3 regions of the Nonomuraea sp. GTA35 genome follow, and region 1 is predicted to be linked to each of the others. Evidence: riboswitches for the same ligand, from Rfam matches in the RefSeq annotation. Region 1 holds a riboswitch; each other region holds the start of a gene.

Region 1 (7,354 bases):
CTGCTGCTGGCCGTAACCCGGCTGGGACTGCTGCTGCTGTCCGTAGCCCTGCTGCTGGCCGTATTGGGGCTGCTGGCCCGACTGGGGTTGCTGGCCGTAGCCCTGCTGCTGACCGTACTGCTGCTGGTCGTATTGCTGCCCGTAGCCCTGCTGCTGGCCGTAGTCGGGCTGGGACTGCTGTTGCTGGCCGTAGCCCTGCTGCTGACCGTACTGCTGCTGGTCGTATTGCTGTCCGTAGCCCTGCTGGCCGTAGCCCTGCTGCTGGCCGTGCTGGGGTTGGCCATAGCCCTGCTGCTGGCCGTAACCCTGCTGGCCGTAACCCTGCTGCTGGCCGTACTGGGGTTGCTGGCCGTAGGCGTCGTCCGCCCGGTAGCCGACCACAGTCACGTCCGGGTCGGGCTCGCCAGGGTGGCGGCCCGTGTTCTGCTGCCCGTAAGGGGTGCCGGGCGCGGAATTCTCGCCGGATTCGTCCTGCGGATACGGCGGCTGTCCGGTGCTCACCGTGTCACCTCGCTTCGAGTGCGCATGTGGCACGTGTCAGGACACATGCCTGTGCTGCCCAACGTATCGACATAGGTATCAACAATCACCTTTCCATCTGGTCAAGGTCTGCGTCACCCGATGTCAGATGGAGCAGCATGCGGGTGTTGCCCAGGGTGTTCGGTTTGACGTGTTCCAGGTCGAGGAACTCCGCCACACCCTCGTCGTACGAGGCCAGCAGCTCGGCGTAGACCTCGGGAGAGACCGGCGTGCCCTGAATCGGGCGGAAGCCGTGCCTCGCGAAGAAGTCCACCTCAAAAGTCAGACAGAATACACGTCGCAGACCCAGATCCTTCGCGTGCTGTATCAGCGCCGAGACGATCCGATGGCCGACGCCCATGCCGCGGCACTCCGGATCCACCGCCACGGTGCGGACCTCCGCGAGATCCTCCCACAGCACGTGGAGCGCACCGCAGCCGACGACCTGCCCGCCCCGCTCGGCCACCCAGAACTCCTGTACGTCCTCGTACAGGGTGACCGTGGCCTTCTCCAGGAGCCGAGGACCTGCGCCCGCGTAGGTGTCGACCAGCCGCCTGACCGTCCGGACGTCGGGCGTGCGGGCACGCCGGACCACCACCGCGGTCTCGGGCCCGGTCTCGGACGTTGCCAGTTCGGCCACCTGCTCCATGGCCCTCCAGAGTACAGATGTCATTACGGCTCAGACTTAACTCCCATCTCTGGGCCCATCCTGTTACATGTGGTGGCCATATGAGCACGCTCCCCACATCCGGCTGAAGCAGCAACGAAGGGGACATAAAGTCCGATCAGCACAGTCAGGCACGAGATCACCTTGTGACCCTTCGGTTGTGAAACCTCTATGAACTCGGCAGTTCCGGTTGAGCACGAACTCGGAGTGCATTAGTGTCCAGCGACGATGTTCCCCGCGTGTCGCGCGCGAGGAACACGCCCAATCCCCGCGAGGGGAGCCGGGGACCCACCGGCGGCGACCCCCATCGCCCGCCGCCAGGGGTGAATCCGAGTCGTTCGGTAGGGCTGCTCCGGCCCGAACCCGTCAGCTAACCCGGTAGGCGTCGAGGAAGGGAGCTTGGTTGGTGAAGCGCACGCGCAACGGCGGGGAGAAGACGGCGGGCAAGCACGCGCGCCCTCAGGAACGGCTCCGGCGATCACGCCGCCTCGGCGGTGTGGTGAGTCTCACAGTCGCGGCGCTCCTGATCGCCATTCCCGTCGGCCCGGCGTCCGCGGACCCCAAGCCTTCACTCCAGGACCTGGCCAAGCAGGTCGAGAAGATGCACAACGAGATCGAGACGCTGACCGAGGAGTACAACGGCCAGCGCGAGAAGCTCAAGACCGCCAAGAAGGCCGCCGACGCGGCGCGGAAGACGCTGGCGACCAGTGAGGCCGAGCTCGAGGCCAAGCGTACGGAGGTCGCGCTGCTGGCCCAGAACGCGTACATGACCGGCGGGCTGAACCGGATGCTGGCGTTCGCCACCGCCGGCGACCCCGACTCCTTCCTCGACCGCGCCGCCACCATGGACGTGCTGGAGCAGCAGCAGGGCGCGGAGGTCAACCAGGTCACCCAGGCCAGGGAGGCCGCCGAGCGCGCCAGGGCCGGCGCCCAGGCACGCATCGACGAGGTCCAGGAGATCGTCTCCGAGCTCGACACCAAGCGCGACAAGATCACCAAGCTGGTCACCAAGGTCGAGAGCAACCTGTTCAGGCGGGCGCTGGGCGAGGCCGGCCGTCCCGGCACGCGGGCGCAGCGCGTCAACCTGCCGATCGTTGGCAGCGGCAAGGCCGCCCAGGCCGCGCGGTGGGCGCTCACGCAGCAGCTCAAGCCGTACGTCTGGGGCGCCGAGGGCCCCAGCTCCTACGACTGCTCGGGCCTGGTCATGGCCGCCTACCAGAAGGTCGGCATCTCCCTGCCGCACTACACCGGCAGCCAGTGGACCGCCGGCAGGCACATCTCACGCGAGGAGATGCGCCCCGGCGACCTGGTGTTCTTCTACAGCGACCTGCACCACGTGGGCATCTACCTGGGCGGCGGCATGATGGTGCACGCGCCGCAGACCGGTGACGTCGTACGGATCGCCTCGATCGCCAACAGGCCGTTCGCCGGCGCGGTACGCATCGCCGACTGACCCCGGACCCCCTTCCCCTGGCCGCTCGCCGCTAGATCAGCTGGCGGCGGGCCGCCCATGCCACGGCCTCGATCGCCGTGGCGACACCGATGCGGTCGCAGATGCCACGTAGTCTCCTGCGCACTGTGCGCCCGCTGATGTCCAGCCGTCTGCCCACCCGGTCGACCGTGACCCCCTTGGCCAGCTCCGCGAGCAATGCAAGATCCGCATGGCTCAGCTCAACACCTTCAGTGAGCACATCCATCGGGAGCCCTCCCCCCCAACAGCTGACTTGGGCCTCTTCACCGGGCCGAAGTCGCTCCTCGCAGACGGTAAACGCATCCTGGAAAGGTCGTCAAGCATTACAATCGCCGCGCTTGACCAGCACTATTGACATGATCCGAAATATGTGACCTACTCGCGATATGTCGGCGCCGATCAGTCCAGGATGAGCGATCTCATGGGGCCTCCCGGTGCTCCGGATCCGGCGGCTCTGAGCCCGGCTGATGTCCTGGGTTTTGATCCGTTCGATCGGGGATTTCTGCATGATCCTTACTCCCGCTATCGGGAGCTGAGCGCGCGTGGCGCCCTCTTCCGTACGCGCGGGGGTCTGCTCGTCGCCACCACGCACGAGCTGTGCACGACCCTGCTCCGCGACCCGCGCTTCGGCCGCGGCTCCGGCAGGCAGAACGGCGCCGACCCAGGTCAGCCCGTTGCATCGTTCCTATGGCTGGATCCACCGGACCACACGAGGCTGCGTGCCCTGGTGAGCAGGGCGTTCACCCCGCGCATGATCGAACGGCTCCGCCCGCGCGTCGAGGAGATCGCCGCGTCGCTGATCCGCGCGCTGCCCGACGAGGCCGACCTCGTGTCGGGGCTCGCCTACCCGCTGCCGGTCATGGTGATCAGCGAGATGCTCGGGGTGCCTCCAGAGGACCACGAACGCTTTCGCGGCTGGAGCGAGAAGCTTGCCCGCGGCCTTGACCCGATGCTTACAGAAGGCCTCTTATCGGAAACCGGGCGGGCCAGAAGGGAGTTCGGCGACTACTTCCGCGAGCTCGCCGCGATCAGGCGGGAGCGGCCCGGTGACGACCTCCTGAGCGCGCTGACAGGCGTGCGGGAGCTCACCGAGGCCGAGCTCCTGGCCACCTGTGTGCTCCTGCTCGTGGCCGGCCACGAGACGACCGTCAACCTCATCGCCAACGGCGTCCTGGCCCTGCTCCGGCACGGGCTGCTGGCGCAGGCGGCGCGGCGGCCCAGGGAAGTGGTGGAGGAGGTGCTCCGGTACGACCCGCCGGTGCAGCTCACCGTCAGGGTCGCGCTGGAGGACGTGTCGCTGGGCGGGACGCCGGTGCCGAAGGGCACGCCGGTGATGGCCGTGATAGGCGCGGCCAATCGTGACCCGGCGGTCTTTCCCGATCCTGGCCGCTTCGACGTGACCCGCTCGCCGGAGCGGCACCTCGCCTTCGGGCTGGGGATCCACTTCTGCCTCGGGGCCACGCTGGCGCGGATGGAGGGCGAGATCGCGCTGTCGGCCCTCGCCTCGGCGGCGCCCCGGCTGGAGCTGGCCGAGCCCGCGCCGCCGTACAAGGAGAACGTGGTGCTGCGCGGGCTCGCCTCGCTGCCGGTGCGGCTGCGGCGCTCCTGACCGGCCTATTGGGTGGGCTTGACGAGCGGGAACAGGATGGTCTCGCGGATGTTCCTGCCGGTGAAGGCCATGATCAGCCGGTCGATGCCCGCGCCCATGCCTCCGGTGGGCGGCATGGCGTACTCCAGCGCCTGGAGGAAGTCCTCGTCGAGCTGCATGGCCTCCGGGTCGCCCCCGGCGGCCAGCATGGACTGCTCCACGAGGCGGCGGCGCTGGTCGATCGGGTCGTTGAGCTCCGAGAAGGCGGTGCCCAGCTCGGTGCCGAAGCCGATCAGGTCCCACTTCTCGGTCAGCAGCGGGTTGTCGCGGTGCACGCGGGCCAGCGGGGAGGTCTCCAGCGGGTAGTCCATGACGAACGTGGGCTGGATCAGCGTGTGCTCCACCAGCTCCTCGAACAGCTCCTGGACGAGCTTGCCCGGGCCCCACTTCGGATCCCAGTGGATCTCGCGCCGGTCGGCGATCTTGCGCAGCTCCTCCAGGGTGGTGGAGGTGGTGATCTCCTCGCCCACCGCCTCGGAGACCAGGTGGTAGAGCGGGATGCGGGGCCACTGCGCACCGCCGAGGTCGACCTCCGCGCCGTCGTGCACGACCACCGTGCCGTCCAGCGCGGCCAGGGCGGCACGCTGGATCATTCGCTGGGTCAGGTCGGCCATGTCGTGGTAATCGAGGTACGTCCCGTAGGCCTCGATCATCGTGAACTCGGGGTTGTGCGTGGAGTCCGCGCCCTCGTTGCGGAAGGTCCGGCTGATCTCGAAGACCTTCTCGATGCCGCCCACCACGAGCCGCTTGAGGTAGAGCTCGATCGCGATGCGAAGGTAGAGCTCCATGTCGTAGGCGTTGATGTGGGTCTTGAACGGCCGGGCCGCGGCGCCGCCGTGGATCGGCTGCAACATCGGCGTCTCGACCTCGAGGTAACCCTCCTCGTGCCAGAAGTCGCGCACCGCGCGCACCGTGGCACTGCGCAGCCGGGCCATCTTCCTGGCCTCGTCGTTGACGATGAGGTCGACGTAACGCTGGCGGACCCGCGCCTCGGGGTCGGTGAGGCCGATGTGCTTCTCCGGCAGCGGGCGCAGGCACTTGGCGGTGATCTGCCAGCTGTCGGCGAGGATGGACAGCTCGCCGCGGCGGGAGGTGATCACCTCGCCGATCACGCCGACGTGGTCACCCAGGTCGACGTCGCGCTTCCAGCTCGCCAGCGACTCCTCGCCCACCTTGTCGAGCGAGATCATCACCTGCAGATCGGCGCCGCCGTCGCGGATCGTGGCGAAGCAGAGCTTGCCGCCCACGCGGTTGAGCATGACGCGCCCGACCACGGCGACCTGGTCGCCGGTCGCGGTGTCGGGCTCCAGGCCCTGGTATTTCTCCCTGACCTCGGCGTTGGTCGCCGTGCGTGGGAAATTCACCGGGTAAGGATCGACGCCCTCGCTGCGAAGGCGGTCGAGCTTCTCCCTCCGGATGCGCATCTGCTCGGGAAGTTCGTCGCTCACAACAACAAAGAGTAGGGGATATGGCGAACTGCAAGGGCTCGTCGGCCCCCTGCAGGGTCGCTGAAGGAGCGCTGCAAGAGCCCCGGTTTACAACTTCCTTACGAGCTCGGGGGGGAGCCGGTAGGGAACCGGCCCATGGGGAGCTCGAGGAGACAAAGATGTTCAAGAAGATCGCGACCGGTCTCGCCGCTGTCGCCGCGACCACCGCTGTGGCCCTGTCGCTGCCGGCTTCGGCCCAGGCGAGCTCGTACGACTACTCCGAGGACTGGGGCCCCGCCTACGCCAAGCACGGCCTGGCCAAGGCGCAGGGCTGGGTCGGCGTCGACTGGGACCACCACGGCGACTCGAACGTGGTCAAGGTCAGGGGCAAGCTGTTCGATCTGGACGACCGCAGCTACGAAGAGGGCGGCAAGTGCGCGTACGTCCAGTTCCAGGCCAGCGACTTCGACCACGAATGGTCCCCGGTCTACGCCAAGAAGTACTGCGGCTACCCCGGCTACAAGAAGTTCGGCTTCCAGGAGCACGACGTCTACAGCCTGCGGGCGAAGGTCTGCCAGATCAGCCCGCACGGGGGTTACCCGAAGAAGTGCGGTCCCTGGGAGTACCTCTACACCGCCGAGGGCGAGTGACCTAGAAAAGGGAACGGCCCCCGCGTCGCGCGGGGGCCGTTTCCTTTCTCATGAGGCGTTGCGGTGGTAGACCAGCCGGAGCCCGATGAGGGTGAGCCACGGCTCGTGCACGTCGATCGAGCGCGACTCGCCCACCACCAGGGCGGCGTGCCCGCCGGTGGCCACGACGGTGACCTCGTCGGGATCGTCGGCCAGTTCCGCCGCCATGCGCTCGACGATGCCGTCCACCTGGCCGGCGAAACCGTAGATGATGCCCGCCTGCAGCGCCTCGACGGTGTTCTTGGCGATCACCGAACGCGGCCTGACCAGCTCGACCTTGTGGAGCTGCGCGCCGGCGGCGGCCAGCGCGTCCACGGAGATCTCGATGCCGGGGGCGGTGACGGCGCCGACGTACTCGCCCTTGGCCGAGACCGCGTCGAAGGAGGTCGCGGTGCCGAAGTCGACGATGACGCAGGGGCCGCCGTACTGGTCGATGGCGGCCAGCGCGTTCACGATGCGGTCGCTGCCGACCTCCTTGGGGTTGTCCATGCGTACGGGCACCCCGGTGCGGATGCCCGGCTCCACGATCACCGCGGTCACGTCGCCGTAGTAGCGGCGGCACATCTCGCGCATCTCGTTCAGCACGCTCGGCACGGTGGAGCAGATGGCGATGCCGTCAACGTCGGCCCCCTTGAGCAGCGGCGACTGGGCCAGCAAACCCTGGAGCACGACAGCGATCTCGTCGGCGGTGCGGCGGGCGTCGGTGGCCAGCCTCCAGTGCTCGATGACGTCCTCGCCCTCGAACAGGCCCAGCACCGTGTGCGTGTTGCCGACGTCGATCGTGAGCAGCATCAATTACCCCCGCAGATCCAGTGCGATGTCAAGGGCCGGCGCTGAGTGCGTTAGCGCTCCCACCGCAAGGTAGTCGACGCCAGTTTCCGCCACATCACGGGCCGATTCCAAGGTCAATCCCCCACTCGCTTCAAGCGCAAC
Region 2 (7,354 bases), on a different contig from region 1:
CACTCGTCTACGGCATCCACCGGCTGCCGGTGACCTGGTAAGAGACACCTCCATGAAGATCACATTGGACGAGGGAAAATGCTGCGGTTCGGGCCAATGCGTGCTTACCGCTCCTGAGCTCTTCGATCAGCGAGAGGAGGACGGGATCGCGGTTCTGTTGCATCCATACGCTGATGCGGAGCAACACGAATCCGTCCAGGAAGCAGCCATGGTGTGTCCAGGACAGGCGATCTCGATCGAGGGATCACCATAGGGGACCAGATGGTCATTGTGGGCGCGTCCGTGGCGGGCATCAGTGCCGCGGACCCCCTGCGACAACGCGGCTTCACCGGCCGGATCACGTTGTTGGGCAGCGAATCCGTCTTCAACCGAACCGATCTTGACTGGTTGGGAGGATCATGGCCTTCGATCGCGGCAACGGATGGTGACCGAGCAATGTGTTCGACGTCAGATCTTCCACGTGTCGTTGGCAGCTGGCCGAGGCTCGATCAGGGCGTGTATTTGGTTGTGATCAATCTGCGGGATCCGCCCTCGTCTCGGGGCCGTTTTGCGTGACGCGGGTGCAGTTGACGGATGTGGAGTGGGAGTTCATCGAGCCCTACCTGCCGATCGGTGGGTTCGGCCCGTACCCCGAGCGGCTGCGGCAGCAGTTCGAGGGGGTGATCTGGCGGTTCCGGACAGGCGGGCGGTGGCGGGAGATGCCCGGGGAGTTCGAAGCTGGGCTGGAGGGCATGATCGCGGAAGCCGCGCAGCGACGCGAGGTGGACTTGTCCCTGGTCAGCGTGGACTCCACCACCGCGCGGGCTCACCACGACGCTGCCGGGATGCACCTCGGCCCAGGCGTCGTCACCGCCCTGGAGAAGGCCGCCGGGGAGGAGAAGACGTCCTGAAGTAGGCCACCCCTGAGCCTGATCTCTTCGCGACGGCTGTGGAGGCTGAGGCTCAGCCTCTCTGTGTCCGCTCCAGCCATGCCACGAGCATGTCCACCGTGCCCTCGAACAGATCGTCCGGCCGCTGCGGGCCTGCTTCTGCGAGAACCCGGCTCAGATGCGGCGTGTCGAGGTCGGCCACGGCGCGCTGAACCTGCGGGGCTGCGGTGGCCCAATCGGCCGGGTCCACCCCGGCCGGTGGCCGGTCGTGCCAGGAGTCGTAGAACTCGGTGAACCCGGCGATCAGCAGGATCAGGTGTTGATACGCACGGTGTGCGTCTTTCGGGCTCAGTCCGAGCTCGAGGAGGAACCCGAGCACGGTGTCCTGGTGACGTGCCAGGGTGTGCTGCGGGTCGGTGAGCGTGGCGAACTGTCCGCTCATGGCCAGGGCCAGCAGCCCTGCGTGACGGCGGTACCAGGAACGCGGCTCCCTGCAGTACTCGCGCAGGCTGTCTCGCCAATCATCCGCATCGAGCCGCGGTGTCGGCGCGTCCTCCTGGGCGACGCTCAGCGCCAGCGCCAGCACCTCGCGTTGGTCAGTGACGTAGTTGTACAGCGCGCGAGGCGAGACGCCGAGTTCGTCGGCCAGGATCCGCATGGTCAGCGCCGTGGGCCCGTTCCGCGAGATGAGCGTCAGCGCCGCCTGGCCGATCGACTCTCGGGTCAGGGTGGGCCTGCCCTTGCGGTGGGTGGGGCGGCGCCGCGTACGCGGGGTTTCGGACACGGGGCAAGACTGATCGAGCGTTGAACTTCACACATGTTGACTTTAAGTATCCGGCCCGGCAGCATCGACGAGGTGAGGCGGTCGACCTCGGGCTGGTGGCCGCGGTGGCGCCGCTGGCGGCGGTGTTCCCGCACGGGATGCACACCCTGATGCGCCAGATCGCGAACGGGCACGGCCTGGACGGGCTGGGGCTGCCGCACCTGGTGGCGCTGGCGTGGTCTGATCCACACGGTACGCACCACCGCCAGGACGATCCGGCAGCGGCGACGCCGGCGCATGCTGGTCGACGTGGTGGCCGATCACTGGCCGGACCACGACGCCTACGTCCTGCCGGTCGCCGAGCGGGTGGCCAGCTGCGTACCGGGCCGGCATCGGCGCATCGTGCTGAGCCAGGGCACGGTGGTCCTGCTGACGACGCAGGAGTTGGATGCCGTCCTGCGGCATGAGCGGGCGCCCGCACGCGGGCGCCACGATCTGGCCCTGCTGCCGTTCGTGGCGCTGACGCACGCGTTCCCGTGGCTGACGCCCGTGCGGACGGCACGGCAGGCGGTCGCCGTGCTGCTGGAGATGATCGCCGACGATCATGCCTGCCGCGCGCACGGCGAGCTGCCGTTGGCGCGCGCCCTGGTCCGCATGGCGGCCGGCGAGTCCGCTCCAGGTCCGGCGGCCACCTTCGCGTTGGCGGACGCGGGTGTCGTGGAGCGCCTGCAGCGCCTGCTCAGCCGGCGCGACCAGCCTCGTTGGGTGCCGGCGGCGGCCTCTTCGACGGCAGGGCACGGAGTGACGGCTCGACGGCCGGGCTCCCGATTCACACACGCGCAGGGCCTGCCGGCCGTGCTGATCGCTGCCGGCGGCTCCGGCCGACCCTCAGCCCACCGCCGAGCAACTCCGCAAGCAACTGAGCCGGCTGCAGAAGGACTTCGACGCCGTCGTGGCCGACTACAACGCCAACCGGGTGGCGCTCGCCGCCGCGGAACGGGCGGAACGCTCGGCCGCGGCGGGCTTGCGGGCCGCTCAGCGCGATTTCGATGCGGCCCGGCGGCAGATCTCCAAGCTGGCGACCCTGGCCTACCAGACCCCTCAGGTGCCCTTCAGCCTCCCATGGGCGCCGGCGAGCCGGGCAGCCGCCTGCACGCGGGCGCGATTTCGCACCTGCAAGCACAGAACCAGCAGGCGATGCGCAGGCGGCACGGCAGAGCGGCCGGCCGCAGGTACACCGCATGGCCAGCGCCATCCTGGCCGCCCAGCAAGCAGAGATCGACCTGATGCGGCGCATGCTGACGGCACGCGGCGCCACCGACACCTCACCACCGTCCGGCTGAACGAGGAGGCCAGGGATGACCGCACGCCTGACGCGCCTGCTCCTCGCCACCACCGGCGCCTCCGTGGCCGCCCTGGTGATCGGTCTGCTGTCCGGAGGGGCGGCCTTCACCCCCACGATCGCCGGTCTCGCCGACTCCGGAGCCGTGACCCGCTGGAGGTTGCCCGCCGCCAAGCTCGCCGCGAACCTGTCGGCCGTCGTGACGATCGGCGCGTTGCTGATGGCAGCGGTTCTGCTGCCCTCCGACAAGGGGCTGTTGTCAGCAGAGGCGAGCCGGTACGCGCGCCTGGCTTCCCGCGCCGCGCCGGCGTGGGCCGTGGCGACCATGCTGTTCACGCTGTCGGACATCATGGCGGTGCCCGTCATCCAGCTTCCCGGTCCAGCGGTGATCAGCTTCATCACGTCCATCCCGCAGGGCGCGCTCGCCGGCGCCCTGATCGCCGCGGCGGCCCTGCGCACCCGCGCCGGCGCGCCCGCCGACGAGGTCACCGCCTCCCGCGGCTGACACCTCAGAAGGCAGAAGATCTCATGTCCATCCTCATCGCCTACGACGGCTCCCCAGACGCCCGGCACGCCGTCGAAGAGACCGCACGTCTCTTCCCGGGAGCCTCCACCGTGGTTCTCTACGCCCGCCAACCGCTGGAAAGCCTCGCCGCCTATCTGGAAGGCCATCCGGCTCTGGAGGACCTGTGCGACCTCGACGCTCGAACCTTGGACGCCTCTGAGCACCTGGCGGCCGAAGGCGCCGAGCGTGCTCGGGCCCTCGGGCCGAACGCAGAACCTCGCGTTGCCTCTGTCCCCGAGAAGACGGCCGCCGAGGCCATCGTGGACGTGGCGGAGGAGACCGACGCATCGTTGATCGTCCTCGGTTCCCGTGGGCGCCGAGGGTTGTCAGCACTGCTGTCGGGCAGCACCTCTACCCGGGTCGTGCACTCCACCAGCCGGTCAACGCTGATCATCCCGTCCGGACCGCTGGCCGCTGCTCGCCGTGACGGCCGAGCAGGTGCCGAACGCTGAGGCGTACGCGCCCGGCTCCCGAGCCATCCGCGGAGGCCGGGGGCGCATACGCGTCTGTTGAACGCGATGCCCGTCGCGTGCGTATCCACACGTGACACCAGATCAGCTACCGCTGATAGTAAGTCGGTCCTACCTAGGGAAATTGCACGGAACAGGGCAAAAGCCTCCGCGCCTTCTGTACTATTTCGGCCCAGGCTCAGTGACTTACGAGGAGGCATCGTAGTGGCCGTGTGGACGAGGCTCGGGCGACCAGCAGTAGCCGCAGCATTAGCCTTGATCGCACTGGCCGCGACGCCCAGCGGCGCTCTCGCAGAGCCGTCGCCGGCCAAGATCCGGGCCAAGCTGGTGAAGCTGAACGAACAGGCCGACCAACTGGTCGAGCGGTACAACCAGGCGAATGAGGCGTACAAGTCGGCCAAGAAGAAGTACGAGAAGCTCAACACCGAGCTCAGCCGCAAGGACGCACAGGCCCGCGCGCTACGCGAAGAACTCGCCACGATTGCGAGCAACAGCTATCAGGCCGGCCCTTTCGGGGGCTGGCCGGCGTTCGCCCTGCAGGGCAACTCCGAGGCGGCTCTGAGCAGCATGGCCTCCCTTGAGCAACTGGCGCAGGACCGAGCGGCCAAAATACTTGCCTACGAGGCGGCGACGAAGGACCTGCGCGATCGGCGCACGGAAGCGCAGCGGGTTCTGACAGAAGCCGACGACGCTCGTGACAAGGTCCGCGACGAGAAGACGAAGGTGGACAAGCTGGTCAAAGAACAGACCAAGCTCCTGCGCCGGTTGGGCACCTTCCAGACCGGCGATCCCAACAGCCCCGGCATCGAGTACACCGGCCCGGCATCCGGCAACGCCCGCCGCGCGCTCCAGTTCGCCTTCGCCCAGGTGGGCAAGCCCTACCGATACGGCGGCACCGGGCCCGGCTCCTACGACTGCTCCGGCCTCACCCAGGCCGCCTGGCGCACCGGCGGAGTCGAACTGCCCCGGACGACCTGGACTCAATGGGCGTGGGGCGCCAGCCGCCGAGTTCCCCTGGATGCGCTGCAGCCTGGAGACCTGCTCTTCAGCAAGGGGCTCGGCCACATGGGGATGTACGCCGGCAACGGCAAGATGGTGCACGCGCCGCAAACCGGCGATGTCATCAAGGTGGTCGACCTCGACGACTACTGGCGCAACCGCCTGCTCGGTGCGGTCCGCCCATGATGGTCAGCGACGCTGTGCGACACCGAGCACGTAGTCCCCACCGATCCGGGTGACCCAGCGATCATCCACCTTCAGGCCATGGCGGGGCAGTTCGGCGAGGAACTCCCCCGCCGTGAACCGGTCTTCCTCGGGATGCTCAAGCAGACGCCGGAAGGACGGGCGTGCCAGGGCAGTCGCCGTCACCTCGCCGAAGTGGAACCCGCCCCTTGCGGCAAGGACTCGCGCTGCCTCAGCCAGTGCGGCTCGCCGATCAGGGATGTGGTGGATGATCCCGAAGGCGACACGGAGATCGGTGGCGTCGCCCAGCGCCAGCCGCACGTGCCCGGCGTAGCGCACCGACCGTCGCCGAGCGCCGATCTCCAGAACCCGGGTGCCCGGAGTTCGCCCGCCCAGCTTCATCAGCTGCGGCGCCTCGTACCAACGTTGCAGCGCTCGGCGTGGCGAGCTGTTGACCAGGAGCGTCTCGAACCGATTCATCAGCATGGGAGGCCCCTTTCCGCCGACGTCCGCTCCAGTCCGGTGGTCAGGGCAGGCGGAGTACGTCACTCGGCAACTTCGGATCAAGAAAACAGCGGGTGGCGCAGGAGACTCTCCCTCGCCACCCGCGATCCTTTGACCATCGCGCTGGCAAGGAGTCTTCGACCTGCTGCGTCAGGCCTTGTAATCGGGGTAGCCGTAGCCCACGACCTGGGACTTGGGCCGGATCCGCTGCTCGACCTTGCCGTTGCCGGTGTTGCCTTCGATCGCGGTGATCGTGCCGTTGCCGTTGTCCTGCTTCACCATGCCCACGTGGTCGATGCCCGAGGTGCTCTTGCCGTTCCAGTCGTAGAAGACGATGGCACCGGGCTTGGCCACCGTGCCCCAGCGCTTGTTCGCCTGGAACCACTTGGCGTAGGTGACGGTGTAGGCGTCCCAGCCGACGGTCGGCCGGGCGCCCGCCTTCTCGCCCACCCAGGAGACGAACATGGCGCACCACGGGGCGTTGGCGTACGCCTGAATGCTGCCGCCGTCACGGGCGATGGTCTCCTTCGCCCGCTGCGACGACATGTACCAGCTGTGGAATGGAGTCCCGCCGCCCGCGGAGTTCTCCGTAACGCCGATCTGCGACTCGGCAATCTTCAGCACCGCCTGTGCGCTCGCCTGAGTCGCCGGCCTCTGGGCCTGGCTCTGGGATTCATGGTCCGCGGCGAAGGCGGGGCCGGCGGCGAGAACGGCACCGGCTGCCACGCTGAGCCCCAGCGCGAGGCGGGAAAGGTTTCCGGGCATGAGGGCACGGGTGAAGCTGTGCTTGGCCATTACTGAAATTGCTCCTTGCTTCCATGCCGCCTACCGGGTTAGCTGACGGGTTCGGGCGTGGAAGTGCCCTACGGAGCGCTCACATGGAGCACACCGATTCACCCCAGAAACAGATGGGTCCCCGGTTCCGCGAGATCGCGAATTCGGCGGCCGCGTCACATCCGCACGTATGACGTACGCGCTGGTGAGACACGGTCTCGGCAATATGGAGGCGCCACGCGGCAAGCGATGCTGCCAGGCGTACGCCTTGAGTCCTTGAAGGTAAGCGAACTGCATAGAAAGATGCAAGCCAACCTCTGGACAATGCAACGGAATCCCCTGCGCCATGGGCGATGGCGAGGAAATTCTTTACCTACTCCCGATAGTAGATCCAGTTTGCCGAAGCTCATTGGCAGTCTGTTTCACGAAACGTGGACGCGACGGAAGCAGTGCGCCGATGAGCACGGCGCCGAGCGCCACGCAGACCGCGCCCGCCGTGAGCCCGCGTGAGTAGCCCAACATGGTCAGCGCGGCCACCCCGACAGCGCCACCGATCTGCTGGACGGAGGTGAACAGGGCCGACCCGAGACCGGCGTCCGCCTCGGTCGTACCGTCGACTGCGGCCGTGGCCATGAGGGGCAGGCTCAACCCGTTGCCCACGCTCAGTACGAGCATGCCGGGCAGGACGTGTGCGGCGTAGGAGTCGCCCGCCGCCACGTCGGACAGCAGCAACAGACCGGCGATGTTGACCACGAACGCCAGCAGAAGCGCCCATCGTGTCCCGATCCTGAGCGAGAGGCGGGACGACAGCCACATGCCTGCCAGAATGCCCGCACCGTAAGGCAGGTAGGCGATGCCGGCCAGCAGCGGGCTATATCCCAGAGC
Region 3 (7,354 bases), on a different contig from region 1:
AGGAGACGATCGGGCTCATCGGTGACAAGGAGCTGCACCAGGTCAAGCCGAGCGTCCGCATCGTCAACGTGGCCCGCGGCGGCATCGTGGACGAGAGCGCGCTCTACTCGGCGATCAAGGAGGGCCGGGTCGCGGGAGCCGGCCTGGACGTCTTCTCCAAGGAGCCGTGCACCGACAGCCCGCTGTTCGAGCTGGACCAGGTCGTCGTCACGCCGCACCTCGGCGCCTCCACGCACGAGGCCCAGGAGAAGGCCGGCACCCAGGTCGCGCGGAGCGTGAAGCTGGCGCTGGCGGGCGAGTTCGTGCCGGACGCGGTCAACGTCCAGGGCGGCGCCGTGGCCGAGGACGTCAAGCCGGGCCTGCCGCTGGCCGAGAAGCTCGGCCGCGTCTTCACCGCGCTGGCCGGCGAGGTGGCCACCAAGCTCGACGTCGAGGTGCGCGGCGAGATCGCCGCCCAGGACGTGCGGGTGATCGAGCTGGCCGCGCTCAAGGGCGTCTTCGCCGACGTGGTCGAGGAGCAGGTCACCTACGTCAACGCGCCGCTGCTGGCCAAGGACCGCGGCATCACCGTCGAGCTGGTCACCAGCTCCGAGAGCCCCGACTGGCGCAACGTGGTGACCGTGCGCGGCGTGCTCGCCGACGGCCGCACCGTGTCGGTCTCCGGCACGCTCTCCGGCCCCCGGCAGATCACCAAGATCGTCGAGGTCAACGGCTACGAGATGGAGATCGAGCCGACGGCCCACCTGTGCTTCTACACCTACACCGACCGCCCCGGCATCGTCGGCGTGGTGGGCAGGCTCCTGGGCGAGCACAGCATCAACATCGCCTCGATGCAGGTGGCCCGTGACGTCAAGGGCGGCAAGGCGCTCATCGCGCTGACCGTCGACTCCGCCATCCCCGCCGAGGTCGTCGAGCAGATCGGGTCCGAGATCGGCGCCGAGAGCGGCCGCTCGGTGGACCTGGAGGACTGACCTCCCGGATCTCGCGCAGGGCCGTCACCCGTCCGGGTGGCGGCCCTTTGCGTCTCAGCATGCAAGATACTAGGACTTCCGAGCAGATCCTCGGGTACTGTGGCTGCTAATGCGCCAGGTGTTCGTACTCATTGCCTGCCGCGGCGGGGCCTGTTAGGGCAGGTCGACGACCCGCCGCGGAGTGCGGCGTTGTGTCGGCCAGTAAGTCCCATTCGTCCGGTCCGTGACCCGGACCACGAGATCAGGCCCGGTCGGATTCGCGACCGGAGTCCGGCTTCCCACTGGAACGCGTCCGCGAAATGAGCTGAGTCACATGTACGACATGTACGCCTGGAACCGCACCGAAGAGCAGCAGGACGAGGCCGCCGAGGCCCTGCAGACCGCGCTGGACCGCCGCGACAACGGCGGCGCCCCTCAGAATTCGAGCCGGTAGAAGACGGCTGTCCGCCGTAGCGCGGGCACGAGCTTGATGACCGAGGCCACCGTCCGGTGCACGGCCGACAGGCGATCGAAGCCGTCGATGTCGAACGCGCTCACCACCTCCAGGCAGCGCAGCCCCGGATGGATGGCCCGCAGCGCGGCGGGGCCGTCGATCGCCCAGTGCATCGTGGCCCCGGCCTTCCGCACGGGTTTGTTGAGCCGCTGCAGCCGCAGCCCGAGCGGGCTCAGGGCGTCGAAGACGAACCCGCCGCCCGGGAAGCGGTCCACGATCGCCCGCAGCAGCGCGGGGCCTTCGCTCCGGTCGAGGTAGTAGAGCAGGCCCTCCGCGACGACCAGCGCGGGAGCGTCCGCGGGCACCCGCTCCAGCCAGCCCAGGTCGGTGACCGAGGTGCCGATCAGGTCGTGGCCCGGCCGCTCGGGGAACAGCCGCCGGCGCAGCTCGACGACCTCCGGATAGTCCACGTCGTACCAGCGCACGGACGGCGGCGGGTCCATCCGGTACACCCGGGTGTCGAGCCCGCAGCCCAGGTGCAACACGGTCGCCCCGGGACGGGCGCCGAGGAACTCGCCCGCCCACCTGTCGATGAAGCGTGCCCGCAGTGCCACGGCCCTGGCCATCCTGGCGTCGAGCCCGGTCTCGCGGAAGTCGTGGTCGATCCGCTCGATCGCCTCCGCCGCCATCCGGTCGCCGAGTATCGGGTGCGGGGAGGTCGCGTCGAGCGCTCTGCCGTACAGGGTGGCCAGGAGCGTCGCCTTCTCCCCGGTCAGGTGCACCTTCTCGGATGACATATCCGACACGCTACGCCCGTGGTACCAACACCTGCCCTTCTGGATACGAAGAGTGTTGATAGCGTCGCTATACGTGTTCATCCATGCAGGAGGTTCCCCCATGCGCGCTTCCCTGAGCGTGATCCGTCGCGCCGCGACCGTAGCCCTGCCCGCTCTGACCGTCGCGGCGCTGCTCGCCGTCCCCGCCCACGCGCAGGAGTCCTACCTGCGCATCACCACCTACCACGGCGGCAGCACCACGCAGTGGTTCCTGACCTGCCGTCCGGAAGGCGGCGTCCACCCCGACCCCGTCGCCGCCTGCGACAGGCTGGACGAGTTCGGCGGCGACCTGGACCGGATCAGGTACCGGCCGGACGTGCCCTGCCCGAAGATCTTCGACCCGGTGCACGTCGAGATCCGGGGCGACTATCGGGGCGAGCCGAAGGACTTCGCCGACGACTACCCGAACCCGTGCTTCGTGGCGCACCTCGCCGCCCCGATCGTGCCCTGACCGCCTGCTGAGGAGGACGAGCGGCCCCGCGGGGGAAAGCGGGGCCGCTCGGGCTTCTCAGAGGGTGGCGGTCACGTCGGCGGGCACGGTTTCGCGGCGCTGTTCGAGCTGTTCGGCCCACTGGCGCACGCCCTTGGGGTCCGGCCGGACAGCGCCGACGAAGGCCTGCCTGCGCCAGTGGGAGAGCTTCTCCTCCTTCACCACGTCGCCCGACCGCGGCGCGTGCACCATGTGGCCGGGCTTGGAGATCATCCCGACGTGGCCCAGGTTGCTGAAGAACACCAGGTCGCCGGGTCTTAGATCGTTCCAGGAGATCTTCCTGGAGAAGGCCCCGTACTGCTCGCGGGCCGTTCTCGGCAGGTCGATCCCCGCCTTCTCGTACGCCCGGAGCATGAGCCCCGAGCAGTCGTACCCTCGATCGCTGGTTCCGCCCCAGACGTACGGGATGCCGCGCTTGTCCATGGCGTAGTCGAGGGCGATCTTCCAGGCGGGTCTGGGCGCCTGGGCCTGCCTGATGCGCCGGATCTCGGCGCCGGTGAGGGTGGTGGTGTCCTTGTCGGTGGCGGACCGGGCGGCGACCTCGTCGCCGGTGGCCGCCTGGGCGGCGGGGGTGGCCAGGATGAGTCCGGCAGAAGCTGCTGCCAGGACGATGGCGGTGCGAGACAGAGCACTGTCCTTCCATACGGCCGACCGGGTTAGCTGACGGGCTCGGGCCTGGAAGACAGCCCTACGGCGCTGACCGCCGATTCGCCCCTGGGGGAAAGTGGGTCCCCGGCTCCACGCAGCGGCTGCGTGGATTAGGCTCGACGGACTCTAACGAAACGGTCAAAAGGTCGCAATCCCCCCAAACCGGACGTCCGGAAAATGAGATGGTGTGTTCGTCAGACGAGACGAGCCGGTATGGTTGCCGTCATGGAGTCGCGTAACATCCGCCTGGCCGTCATCCCTGGGGATGGCATCGGCACCGAGGTCGTCGCCGAAGGGCTCAAGGTCCTGGAGGCAGTAGGCACGAAGATCGAGCCCACGCACTACGACCTGGGGGCCGCACGCTACCACCGTACCGGCGAGACTCTCCCCGACTCGGTGCTCGACGAGCTGCGCGGCTACGACGCGATCCTGCTCGGCGCCATCGGCGACCCCAGCGTGCCGCCCGGCATCCTCGAGCGCGACCTCCTGCTGCGACTCCGCTTCGCCTTCGACCACTACGTCAACCTGCGGCCGGTCAAGCTGTTCCCCGGCGTGGCGACCCCCCTGGCCGGCACGCCGACGGAGAACATCGACATGATCGTCGTGCGTGAGGGCACCGAGGGCCTCTACGCCGGCACGGGCGGCGTCATGCGGCGCGGCACGCCGCACGAGATCGCCACCCAGGAGTCGCTCAACACCGCCCACGGCGTCGAGCGCGTGGTGCGTTACGCGTTCGAGAAGGCCAAGACCCGGCCGCGCAGGAAGCTGACCCTCGTCCACAAGACGAACGTGCTCACCTTCGCCGGCGACCTGTGGCAGCGCACGGTCAACCGCGTGGCCGAGGAGTACCCGGAGGTCAGCACCGACTACTGCCACATCGACGCGGCCTCGATGTTCTTCGTGACCCAGCCCGAGCGCTTCGACGTGGTCGTCACCGACAACCTGTTCGGCGACATCATCACCGACCTCGGCGCGGCCATCGCCGGCGGCATCGGCCTGGCGGCCAGCGGCAACATCAACCCGGAGGGCGCGGCGCCCAGCATGTTCGAGCCGGTGCACGGCAGCGCCCCCGACATCGCCGGCCAGGGCAAGGCCGACCCCACCGCGACCATCCTGTCCGTCTCCATGCTCCTCGACCACCTCGGCCTGCACGACGAGGCGGCCAGGGTCGAGCGGGCGGTCGCCGACGACATCGCCGAGCGCGGGGCAAGCCGCAGCACCAGCGAGATCGGCGACGACATCACCGCGCGAGTATCCGGCTAGGACCGCCTAGCCCCGTACGCGCCTGGCGGTCCGAGGAGGACTGCCGGGCGCGTTTTCGTGTACCCAGGCCACGGCGGTAATCGGGCCAACCCCCCATCAACCGCTTGCCATCCCATATAGCGAGACAATAGGAAGTACGGACCGCCCCCGGGAGCGCGACAGCTCCCGGAGGGGTGACCGGATTCCGGTAGATTTCGGTAGACCGTAGAGAGAAGGACCGCCGTCATGACCATCGCTCAGAAGCTCAGCTTCGACGTGCAGCTATCCGACCACGCTCGCACCGCAGCCGAGCGGGAGCAGGTACTGGCGAACCCCGGATTCGGGCAGACGTTCACCGATCACATGATCTCGATCGACTACACCGAGGGCGAGGGCTGGCACGACGCCAGGCTCATGCCGTACGGTCCGCTCTCGCTCGACCCCGCCACCTCGGTCTTCCACTACGCGCAGGAGCTGTTCGAGGGCCTGAAGGCCTACCGGCAGATCGGCGGCTCGATCGTCACCTTCCGCCCGTACGCCAACGCCGGCCGCTTCAACCGCTCGGCCGCGCGCATGGCCATGCCCGAGCTGCCGGAGGAGACGTTCGTCGAGTCGCTGGAGCTGCTCGTCCAGACCGACAAGGAGTGGGTGCCCACCACCGAGGGGCACAGCCTCTACCTGCGCCCCTTCATGATCGCCACCCAGGCGGGGCTCGGGGTCAACTACCCGTCGAAGACCTACAAGTACATGGTCATCGCCTCGCCGGCGGCCTCGTACTTCACCGGTGGCGTCAAGCCCGTCTCCGTCTGGCTGTCCACCGAGTACACCCGCGCCGCCCCCGGCGGCACCGGCTTCGCCAAGTGCGGCGGCAACTACGCCGCGGCGTTCGTGGCGCAGCGGCAGGCGGTGGAGAACGGCTGCGACCAGGTCGTGTGGCTGGACGCGCAGGAGCACCGGTACGTCGAGGAGATGGGCGGGATGAACCTGTTCTTCGTCTTCGGCGACAAGCTCGTCACGCCCGCCCTCACCGGCACCCTGCTGCCCGGCATCACCCGCGAGTCGATCCTGGAGCTGGCCGGCGACCTGGGGCTGGAGACGGAGGAGCGGCTCATCACGGTGGACGAGTGGCAGGAGGCGAGCGCGTCCGGCGACCTCACCGAGGTGTTCGCGTGCGGCACGGCGGCCGTGGTGACGCCGGTCGGCACGGTCAAGGGCGCCGACCGCTCCTGGACCGTGGCCGACGGCACGCCGGGCCCGGTGACGATGCGGGTGCGCGAGGAGCTCGTCGGCATCCAGTACGGCGCCCGCCCCGACACCCACAACTGGATCCACAAGATCGGCTGAACCGGCCGGTGGTGAGCCCTCCCGGCAGGGCTCACCACCATTCCCCGGTATTCAGCGACAATTCCCACGGCGCCGGCAGGAACAGCGGCTCGGTGAGCGTCGCGACCGTTTCCCGGCCGTATGCGCGGCCACCCGGCTCGCTGAAGAGCCGCACCGTCCGCTGCGCCGGATCGACCACCAGATAAAGCGGCACCCCGGCCGGCGAGTAACTGCGCGGCTTGACGTAGAAGTCGTCGTAGGAACTGCCCGAAGAAACGATGTCGACGAGCAGCAGCGTCGAATCCCCGTGCACCGCGTAATCCTTGTGCAACCGCGGCGCCCGGGGCACCACCGTCAGGTCGGGCACGTACCGATCGGCCTGACGGCCCAGGTAGACGGTGATGTTCGGCCAGATCTGCCAGCCCCGCTCGACCGCCGGGGCGAGCAGCCCGCGCAGCACCCGGAACATGCACGTGTTGTGCTGCCAGGTGCCCGCCTCGTTGACCACGATCCGGCCGCTCACCGTTTCCACCCGATATTCGGGGTGCAATTCACGCACGGTACGGAATCGCTCTTCGAGGGGCACGGCCATGCACTCCGTCCTTTCTGGCGGCGGAGTGACAGAGCGTATGCCGGAACGGGTGTGTGAATACAGGGCGTGCGGCGCTAGTTCTTTCTGATCAGCGTCATCCCGTCGGCCACGGGCAGCATCACGACGGTCACCCGGGGATCCTCCATCACCAGATCGTTGAACTGCCGCATCTGCACGGTCGTCGGCTCGTCGTGCGCGGGATCGGCCACCCAGCCCCGGCGCAGCGTGTTGTCCGCCAGGATCAGCCCGCCCGGCCGCAGCCGGTCCATCAGCAGCTCGTAGTAGACCGGGTAGTTCTGCTTGTCGGCGTCCAGGAAGGCCAGGTCGATCTGCTGGTCGAAGGCGGTGAGCGTGTCCGCGGCCGGCCCGATCGTGAGCGTCACCCGATCGTCGAGGCCCGCCTCGTGCCAGTAGCGGCGGGCGATGGACGTCCACTTCTCGCTGACGTCGAAGCAGTGCAGCGTGCCGCCGGACAGCCCGCGTGCGATGCAGATGGACGAATATCCGGTGAACGTTCCCACCTCCACGGCCACCCGAGGCGCCATGAGCTGCGTGATCATCGTGAGCAGCCGGCCCTGGTCGAAGGAGATCTGCATGGTCGCGTCCTCGCCCGCGACCTCGGCGGTCTCCCGCTCCAGCGCCGCCAGCAGGGGGTCGGGGGCTGTGGTGTGCTCGGACACGTACCGCGCTACGGCGGCGTCGAGGAGGTATGCCTTCATGCGGCCATTTGCTCCGTTTCGGGTAGGGTCTGCGCGATCAATGAGGTGAGAGTGGGCTGATGAAGAAGCGGTTGATGGCGGTCGCGCTGGCGTGCGTGGC

The links. A riboswitch is a leader RNA that binds a small molecule or an ion and turns the genes downstream of it on or off. The one in region 1 is predicted to bind cyclic di-AMP.
Region 2: linked by a shared signal. The riboswitch ahead of ACBJ32_RS32745 (CHAP domain-containing protein) and the one ahead of ACBJ32_RS35935 (NlpC/P60 family protein) in region 1 are both predicted to bind cyclic di-AMP.
Region 3: linked by a shared signal. The riboswitch ahead of ACBJ32_RS28300 (C40 family peptidase) and the one ahead of ACBJ32_RS35935 (NlpC/P60 family protein) in region 1 are both predicted to bind cyclic di-AMP.

What each region holds. Positions count from the first base shown of each region.
Region 1 covers NZ_JBGNUV010000009.1:340,313-347,666, forward strand. The annotation lists gene ACBJ32_RS35925 (RDD family protein) at 1-501, opposite strand, end outside; gene ACBJ32_RS35930 (amino-acid N-acetyltransferase) at 587-1,168, opposite strand; cyclic di-AMP (ydaO/yuaA leader) riboswitch at 1,435-1,586, shown strand; gene ACBJ32_RS35935 (NlpC/P60 family protein) at 1,593-2,639, shown strand; gene ACBJ32_RS35940 (LuxR C-terminal-related transcriptional regulator) at 2,671-2,883, opposite strand; gene ACBJ32_RS35945 (cytochrome P450) at 3,385-4,266, shown strand; gene lysX (bifunctional lysylphosphatidylglycerol synthetase/lysine--tRNA ligase LysX) at 4,272-5,753, opposite strand; gene ACBJ32_RS35955 (hypothetical protein) at 5,912-6,382, shown strand; gene ACBJ32_RS35960 (type III pantothenate kinase) at 6,431-7,213, opposite strand; gene ACBJ32_RS35965 (L-aspartate oxidase) at 7,217-7,354, opposite strand, start outside.
Region 2 covers NZ_JBGNUV010000008.1:210,429-217,782, reverse strand. The annotation lists gene ACBJ32_RS32790 (cytochrome P450) at 1-41, shown strand, start outside; gene ACBJ32_RS32785 (ferredoxin) at 53-253, shown strand; partial or broken gene ACBJ32_RS32780 (transposase) at 552-881, shown strand; gene ACBJ32_RS32775 (TetR/AcrR family transcriptional regulator) at 943-1,653, opposite strand; gene ACBJ32_RS32770 (M56 family metallopeptidase) at 1,930-2,919, shown strand; gene ACBJ32_RS32765 (hypothetical protein) at 2,991-3,479, shown strand; gene ACBJ32_RS32760 (universal stress protein) at 3,503-3,991, shown strand; gene ACBJ32_RS32755 (NlpC/P60 family protein) at 4,265-5,194, shown strand; gene ACBJ32_RS32750 (SAM-dependent methyltransferase) at 5,198-5,677, opposite strand; gene ACBJ32_RS32745 (CHAP domain-containing protein) at 5,846-6,319, opposite strand; cyclic di-AMP (ydaO/yuaA leader) riboswitch at 6,503-6,649, opposite strand; gene ACBJ32_RS32740 (MFS transporter) at 6,839-7,354, opposite strand, start outside.
Region 3 covers NZ_JBGNUV010000006.1:359,799-367,152, reverse strand. The annotation lists gene serA (phosphoglycerate dehydrogenase) at 1-971, shown strand, start outside; gene ACBJ32_RS28310 (class I SAM-dependent methyltransferase) at 1,386-2,201, opposite strand; gene ACBJ32_RS28305 (SSI family serine proteinase inhibitor) at 2,302-2,691, shown strand; gene ACBJ32_RS28300 (C40 family peptidase) at 2,749-3,153, opposite strand; cyclic di-AMP (ydaO/yuaA leader) riboswitch at 3,361-3,505, opposite strand; gene ACBJ32_RS28295 (3-isopropylmalate dehydrogenase) at 3,604-4,641, shown strand; gene ACBJ32_RS28290 (branched-chain amino acid aminotransferase) at 4,867-5,964, shown strand; gene ACBJ32_RS28285 (Uma2 family endonuclease) at 5,996-6,535, opposite strand; gene ACBJ32_RS28280 (O-methyltransferase) at 6,610-7,254, opposite strand; gene ACBJ32_RS28275 (thioredoxin domain-containing protein) at 7,314-7,354, shown strand, end outside.